2 regions of the Trichocoleus sp. ST-U1 genome follow, and region 2 is predicted to be linked to the other one. Evidence: predicted binding sites of a transcription regulator. Region 2 holds the regulator's gene; the other holds the start of a gene.
What was found. Region 2 encodes HrcA, which represses chaperone genes, less so after heat shock. Its sites were predicted from a motif close to ANTTAGCACTCNNNANTNNNGAGTGCTAANT; they were not measured.

Region 1 (4,049 bases), on a different contig from region 2:
CGCCAACTTCAAAGCGCCTTAACTTATTTGAATGAACTGGATCTAGAACTGTGGGGCAAATCTGACAGCGAACAAGATGGGTGGTAACGAAAATTTAAAAAGGCAAAATTAATAATTTCTATTATTAATTTTGCCTTTTTATTTGTTAAGCCATATTACTCTCAATCGCCCAACGAGCTAACTCCGTGCGGTTATGGAGATTCGTTTTACCTAACATATTGGATACGTGGCTCTCAATCGTGCGCTGAGAGACGTTCATCTGCTCAGCAATTTCTCGATTTGCCATACCTCTTGCCACAAACTGAACTACTTTCAGCTCGGTCGGGGTTAATTCTACAGTGTCAGGTACCTGGAGTTTCGACCCTCCTTCAGTTCCTCTAGCTGGATGATGAATTAGGCGAGTGGCCTGCTTAAGAGAAGATTCCACTTGCGCCACCAATTCTTCAGGCTCAAAGGGCTTGACCATGTAGACATCTGCCCCAGTATTGAGACCCTTGACTCGGTCTTGGCTTTGACCTTTCGCTGAGAGGAATAGAACTGGAATCCAGCTGATGCGGGGATCTTCTCTGACGTGTTGCACAAGGGCAATTCCGTCCATCTCTGGCATCATGACATCACAGATAATCATGTCAGGAATATCATGCTCTAGAACTTCCAGTGCTTCCCGACCATTTTCAGCGGTGATGACTTCGTACCCCCGAAATTCCAGGTAGTCCTTGACCAGCAAAATCAGGTTGGGGTCGTCATCAATCAGCAACAGTCGTTTGTTATCTCTTATACTGGTGTCTTTCATGCTGTGCCACTCGCCAAGCCTGGAATTGTGAAAATTTTAACCGTTTTGTACGTATAGTTTACGTTTTTTTCAGCACCCTGCTGCACCGACTCCTACTAAGTCTAGGCAATTCCTATAATCTCTTTTTAGAAAATTATAGTCACTGACATGGGTCACAACGACGAAAATCTAGTAGGTACACGGAAGAATATAACGTAGCTACTATGTTACTGTATAGGGTTTTGGTAGTGGATGAACTAAGAAAGCGTATTCTTGCACAATTTTGTTGCCAATCAGATGTTCTTGGATAATCCGCTCAATGACTTCAGGAGTCGCTCTACGATACCAAACACCATCTGGGTAAACGACTAGAATTGGGCCTTGGGAGCAAACTCGCAGACAGTTTGCTTTGGTGCGGAAAATGCAAAGAGGGCTTTTGTCGGAAGGCTTGTCTAGTTTTAGCTCTTTAAGTCGCTTTTTCAAGTAATTCCAAGATTCTAAACTGGTTTCCTTGGAGCAACACTGGGGTAAGGTTGGATCGGCACAGATGAAGACATGGCGCTGAATTTGATTCAGTCCCAAGGTCTGCACACAAGCGGCGAGAGCGTTTGGGTCTGATGATTGACAAGTTTCAGGAATTTCAGGGCTAGATTCAGCCACTGTGTTTTCAGTCATTATTTATTTGATTTCCTTGGAAGAAGCGAGATATCCGTTTTTTAGGAGATTTTAGCGGTTCCAATTTTTTTTAGCAGATTGAGTGCGATCGCGCTATGCCATCCCAATGACTAAAGCTATCTTTGTGTCTTAAGCATTTCTACTAAAGTCTTCCGACAACCGGATAAGTTCGGGAACCCGTACAAAGAATTTTGTTGCGATCGCACACTGGTTGGGCTAAATTAGCACTCAGAGGTTGAGAGTGCTAATTCTCAACGAACGAATCGTGTGTCTTGAGTCAAACCTGTAATAGGAGCGAAGTTTGTATGGCAGCTGTATCTCTAAGCGTATCCACTGTTAAGCCGCTGGGCGATCGCGTTTTTGTGAAAGTGAGCGCTGCTGAAGAGAAAACCGCTGGTGGAATTCTTCTTCCTGATAATGCCAAAGAAAAGCCTCAAGTAGGGGAAGTCGTCGCTGTGGGACCTGGCAAGCGCGATGACAAAGGCACTCGTGTTGAGTTGGAAGTCTCTGTGGGCAACAAGGTTCTCTACTCCAAGTACGCTGGCACAGACATCAAACTCGGCACAGAAGAGTACGTTCTGCTCTCAGAGAAGGACATTTTAGCAGTCGTTTCATAAAGTTATGAGTTCTGAGTTGAGAGTTCCGAGTTAAAAACATCTGCTTAACTCAACACTCAAAACTCAACGCTCAACACTCCTTCAAAACTCAAAACTCAAAACTCAAAACAACTGAGGAACTATGGCTAAGCGCATTATTTACAACGAAAACGCTCGTCGCGCCCTGGAAAAAGGGATGGACATCCTAGCTGAAGCTGTGGCTGTCACTCTCGGCCCTAAAGGCCGCAACGTGGTACTAGAGAAGAAGTTCGGCGCACCACAAATCGTGAATGATGGTGTCACCATTGCCAAAGAAATTGAATTAGAAGATCACGTTGAAAACACGGGTGTCTCCTTAATTCGTCAAGCCGCTTCTAAGACCAATGATGCTGCTGGTGATGGCACTACGACTGCAACTGTTCTCGCTCATGCAATTGTAAAAGAGGGCTTGAGAAACGTTGCTGCGGGTGCAAATGCAATTTCTCTGAAGCGCGGGATTGACAAAGCCACTGGCTTCCTGGTGGAAAGAATTGCCGAACACGCCAAACAAGTAGAAGATTCCAAAGCGATCGCTCAAGTTGGTACCATCTCTGCTGGTAACGACGAAGAAGTCGGTCGGATGATCGCTGAAGCGATGGATAAGGTGGGCAAAGAAGGCGTCATCTCCCTAGAAGAAGGGAAGTCCATGACCACCGAACTAGAAATCACCGAAGGGATGCGCTTTGACAAAGGCTACATCTCTCCCTACTTCGCTACCGACATGGAGCGGATGGAAGCGGTTCTGGAAGAGCCTTTCATCCTGCTGACCGATAAGAAAATCACGCTTGTCCAAGACTTAGTGCCCGTTCTGGAGCAAGTCGCTCGTGCTGGTCGTCCTCTGATCATTATCGCTGAGGACATCGAGAAAGAAGCACTGGCAACCCTAGTGGTTAACCGCCTGCGGGGTGTGCTGAATGTGGCTGCTGTCAAGGCTCCTGGTTTTGGCGATCGCCGCAAAGCAATGCTGGAAGACATTGCCGTTCTCACTGGTGGTCAGCTGATCACCGAAGATGCTGGTCTGAAGCTGGAAAGCACCCGGTTAGAAATGCTGGGCAAAGCTCGCCGCATCAACATCACTAAGGACAACACCACAATTGTCGCCGAAGGCAACGAAGCTGCTGTGAAGTCTCGTTGTGAGCAAATCCGCCGTCAAATGGACGAAACCGATTCTTCCTACGACCGCGAGAAGCTGCAAGAGCGTCTAGCTAAGCTGGCTGGTGGCGTCGCTGTCGTCAAAGTGGGCGCTGCGACCGAAACCGAAATGAAGGACAAGAAGCTGCGTTTGGAAGATGCCATCAACGCGACTAAAGCTGCTGTGGAAGAAGGGATCGTTCCTGGCGGTGGCACAACCCTAGCTCACCTGACTCCTCAACTGGAAGAGTGGGCAACTGCCAACCTGAAGAATGAAGAGTTGACAGGTGCGATGATTGTTTCTCGTGCTTTGGCTGCTCCTCTGAAGCGGATTGCTGAGAACGCCGGTCAGAATGGCGCTGTCATTGCTGAGCGCGTCAAAGAGAAGGACTTCAACGTCGGCTACAACGCCGCGACGAATGAGTTCGTCGATATGTTTGAAGCCGGTATCGTTGACCCTGCCAAGGTGACTCGTTCCGCTCTGCAAAATGCCGCTTCTATCGCTGGCATGGTGCTGACAACCGAGTGTATCGTGGTTGACAAGCCTGAGCCGAAAGATGGCGCTCCTGCGGGTGCTGGCGCTGGCATGGGCGGCGACTTCGACTACTAATCGTTTTAACGATTGTTGGAGCAATTTATAATTTGCTCCAATGGTAACAAGATTCAAAATTATTTAAGCCGTCTCTATAGAAGAGACGGCTTTTTTATAGATACTAAATTAATTTGTTGATGCGCTTTAGCAAAAGCAGGACACCTCAACTAAATAATTTTTATGCCACCATTTTTTTAACCAAACTAAGGTGTTGTTTCCTGCCAAACAACACCTTAGTTTGGTT
Region 2 (4,049 bases):
CTACGAATATTCAACCCGTGCCACTTCTTCGGCTGCCTTTAGTTACGGGATATCCCAAAGTAAAGGAAATAACAGTTACGTTGGGGCTGTGTTTGTAATACCAGCTACTGAGGCTAAATCTAAAGCTGCTAATCGAGAGACAACAGTAACGATTTTGTGCCAAGCGGATTCCCCTGGCGCAATCAAACCTGTAGAGCCAGCTTATCAAAATGGCGCAGTTGCATGCGGCTCCAACACCACAGAAATCTACCGTTATTCGCCTTAAGGCTAACTCGGAAGAAAGGTTAGATTGGGAATTGACACTTAAGCAATCCCAAATCTAACCTTTTCAGGAATTTCTCATTCTACCAGTGAATACTTATTAAAGCGGTAGTGGTGAATAGTAATGGTTAAGAGCGAAGGGAGGCGTTGTAATGATGCACAAAATACCAAATCGCACCAATGTGATTACTCAACTTCTTGGAGAAAGATAAGGTTTTACGAACTAAGCGCCCCACTCGTTGCCGTAAGGTGTTGTTGAACCGTTCGATATAGCTAGTTTTTCCCGTTTCTTTGCCGACTGCGCGATGCCGCTTTCGGGCGTAGTACCTGCTCATACGCCTCCCAAAAATCGGTGTAGCAAATCGCGCACTGGCGGTAAACAGCTGGTAAGGATTGCCAAAGCCCCTTTGCGCCTTGCCGAGAACGATCTCCAACGAATACGCCAACAATCTCACGGCTACCAGCATCAATGGCCAGCCAGATCCATTGTTTATTCGTTTTAGCGCCAACAAACGACCACATCTCGTCCAACTGAATTATCAGCCGACCCGGTTTTTTTGGGTGACTTCGACAGTTTTTGGAGTTTGATAAAACTTCTGATTGACGTACATTTGCAGCCAACGCTCAGAAACACCCGTTACCCGTGCAATTGCGGCAAGTGCAAGGCGTTCGAGCAACAACTTATCAATCAATTGACGAGTTGCCTCATCAATCGGTTGTCGGGTTGCATTCTCGACGAACTGTCGCCCACACTCCTGGCAACGGAATCGCGGTTTGCCGTAATGGGTACGTCCGTATTTGATGATTTGAGCTAATTGGCACTTGGGACAGTTCATTGCGCCGTTTGTAATGGTTGATGTCTCTTGAGTACCAGCCTACCATTACTATTCATGACTACCTAATTTTTACTAGCGAAATAAGTATTTAGAGGTTTTGGCTGACAAACTTCGATGCAGTCGAGTAGACTACAGACAATCCTGATAGAGACTGTGGACTCTAGAGTTACGGGTAGCGATAATGTCCTAACTCTGCGATCGATCGTCATGGTATGTCTAAGGTTGAAGTTCGGCGGCTGTTATGCTTCTACTGGCTGGGTGTGGCGAACCGGCAGGCAGAAGGCAGCATCTGCTATTCTGTTTTAACCTATCCTATATTTAATCGGCTGCTTGCTTGACAAGAGCGCCGGACTTATTGAGAAATTCATCATCAGAAGTCCAGGAATTTCCAATTGTTTTTAAAACCCTATCCAATTCGGCTTTCGTTTAAATGGCTAGGCAAGTAAGTCTGACTGACCGTCAACAACGTATTCTCTGGGCAACTGTCCGTCACTATATTGCGACGGCTGAGCCAGTCGGCTCAAAAGCTTTGGTAGACGAGTATAATCTGTGCGTCAGTCCAGCGACGATTCGCAATGCAATGGGCGTCTTAGAGAAAGCGGGGTTGCTCTATCAACCCCATACCTCGGCTGGGCGAGTTCCCTCTGACTCTGGCTATCGAATTTATGTCGATCAATTAATTAAGCCTTCTGAAGCCTTGGGGCGTCGGGTAGAGCAGTTATTCACAGACCGTTTGAACTTGGAACATCAGAGTTTCGAGACTGTGTTGCGGGGTGCAGCGCAAATTCTGGCAACGCTCAGCGGTTATATTACCCTGATCACGATGCCGCAGACTCGAACTAATCGTTTGCGGCATTTGCAACTGGTGCAGCTCGATCCGGGAAGGGTGATGCTGATTGTGGTGACGGATTCTTATGAGACGACTAGCGTCTTAATGGAGTTACCGCTCTCAGAATCGGAGGATGAGCAACCGGACGCAGAAATTGTAGATCGGGAGTTGCAAATTTTATCGAATTTTCTGAATAGCCACTTGCGGGGGCGATCGCTCAGTGAACTGGCAACTTTAGACTGGAGCGAACTAGACCGAGAATTTCAACGATATGTTGATTCTTTGCGAAATCTGCTCTCCGACTTGATCCGTCGCACTTCCCAACCTGCCACAACTCAAATTATGGTTCGTGGCGTCGCTGAAGTATTGCGTCAGCCAGAATTTTCCGAATTACAGCAAGTGCAGACGCTTATACACCTATTGGAAGAGGAACAAGACCAGTTGTGGCCTTTAATCTTTGAATGGCCTAGACCAGATGTCACGGCTATTTCAGATGTCACCTCTGGTTCGCGAGTGACGGTGCGGATTGGTTCGGAAAATCCTTTAGAACCGATGCGTACCTGTACGCTGATTTCTGCAACTTATCAGCAGGGTTCAGTACCTGTGGGAAGTGTAGGTGTTTTGGGGCCAACGCGGATGGTGTACGAAAATGCGATCGCACTCGTTGAAGCCGCCGCCGATTATCTCTCGGATGCTCTTACGCAACCTGCTTAATTTAGAAAATCGCTAATCGCTAATCGCGATTAGCGATTGGGTCGCCCACCACGAACCACGAACGATAAACATGGCTAATTGCGATTAGCTCTAATTTTTGCTTTTCATTCTTCACTGATATGGCTAGAAAAATTGGCTTTTGGTTGCTTTGGGCAGCATTTATTACCTATGCCTTTCTGTTAGCACCTCCTGAACAACCAGGCACATTTGAACTCATCAAAAATCTCTCCACAGGTCAATGGACAGGGATTAACCCCCTAGTCGTCACGCTATTCAATCTTCTGGGCATCGTACCGATGATTTACGCCTGTCTGATGCTCATTGATGGCAAACAGCAAAAGGTAGCAGCTTGGCCTTTTTCGGCGTTCTCTTTTGGAGTCGGAGCATTTGCTTTGTTGCCTTATTTAGCACTGCGAGAACCCAACCAGGAATTTCACGGAGAAAAGAATTTATTTCTAAAAATACTCGATTCCCGGTGGCTTGGTTTTTTGCTAACATTCGGCGCTGGGAGTTTGGTTGTATATGGCTTATTGGGCGGGAATTGGGCAGATTATATTCAGCAGTTCCAGACAAATCGCTTCGTTCATGTCATGAGTTTGGATTTCTGCCTGCTGTGGTTAATATTTCCCGCACTTCTGGGAGATGATATGGCGCGTCGGGGAATCAAGAATTCTACACTTTTTTGGATGGTCGTGTTGATTCCTTTGTTTGGGGCTTTAGCTTATCTTTGCCTGCGTCCTCCCTTACCAGAAACTAATGCCGAAGCTTTCTCCACGGAACGCCAACCCGCACAATCTAGAAATTAAAATTTGATGGAAATATGGCTAGAAAAACAGCACTTTGGTTATTATGGGCTGGATTTATCTCCTATGTTTTGCTGCTGGCACCGCCAATTACGCCAGACACGCTGAGGCTCATTAAAAATATATTGACGGGTCAGTGGACACAGGTCAACCCAATTATCCTTTCTATATTTTCCCTGATTGGCATCTGGATACTCATCTATAGCTGTCTTTTGTTCGTCGATGGGAGGATGCAAAAGATTCGTTTCTGGCCTTTTGCTTTGGGTTCAGCGGGAACGGGAGTGATTAGCCTAATACCTTATTTAGCATTGAGGGAACCGAATCAAGAGTTTTCCGGGCAAAAGGATACCTTGCTGAAAGTTTTTGATTCTCGCTGGACGGGTATTATCCTCAATTTCAGCACGCTTTTCTTGCTAGCATTTGGCTTGCTTGCGGGTGATTGGGCAGGGTTTATTCAACAATTCCAAAGCGATCGCTTTGTCAATGGCATGAGTTTGGCTTTTTGCCTGTTCTGTCTGTTGTTTCCGAGCGTTCTCGGCGATGATATGGTGCGTCGAGGGTTCAATATTCCCCCAGTTTTTTGGGCAGTATCGCTGGTTCCTCTAC

Region 1: the regulator HrcA is predicted to act here: its motif matches at 1,667-1,697, upstream of groES (co-chaperone GroES).

What each region holds. Positions count from the first base shown of each region.
Region 1 covers NZ_JAMPJZ010000027.1:24,161-28,209, forward strand. The annotation lists gene NDA06_RS12245 (NIL domain-containing protein) at 1-87, shown strand, start outside; gene NDA06_RS12250 (response regulator transcription factor) at 146-793, opposite strand; gene NDA06_RS12255 (ferredoxin) at 995-1,447, opposite strand; gene groES (co-chaperone GroES) at 1,753-2,064, shown strand; gene groL (chaperonin GroEL) at 2,186-3,823, shown strand.
Region 2 covers NZ_JAMPJZ010000007.1:28,013-32,061, forward strand. The annotation lists gene NDA06_RS04515 (type IV pilin-like G/H family protein) at 1-265, shown strand, start outside; partial or broken gene NDA06_RS04520 (IS1 family transposase) at 390-1,097, opposite strand; gene NDA06_RS04525 (hypothetical protein) at 1,212-1,403, shown strand; gene hrcA (heat-inducible transcriptional repressor HrcA) at 1,528-2,640, shown strand; gene NDA06_RS04535 (DUF2834 domain-containing protein) at 2,760-3,446, shown strand; gene NDA06_RS04540 (hypothetical protein) at 3,461-4,049, shown strand, end outside.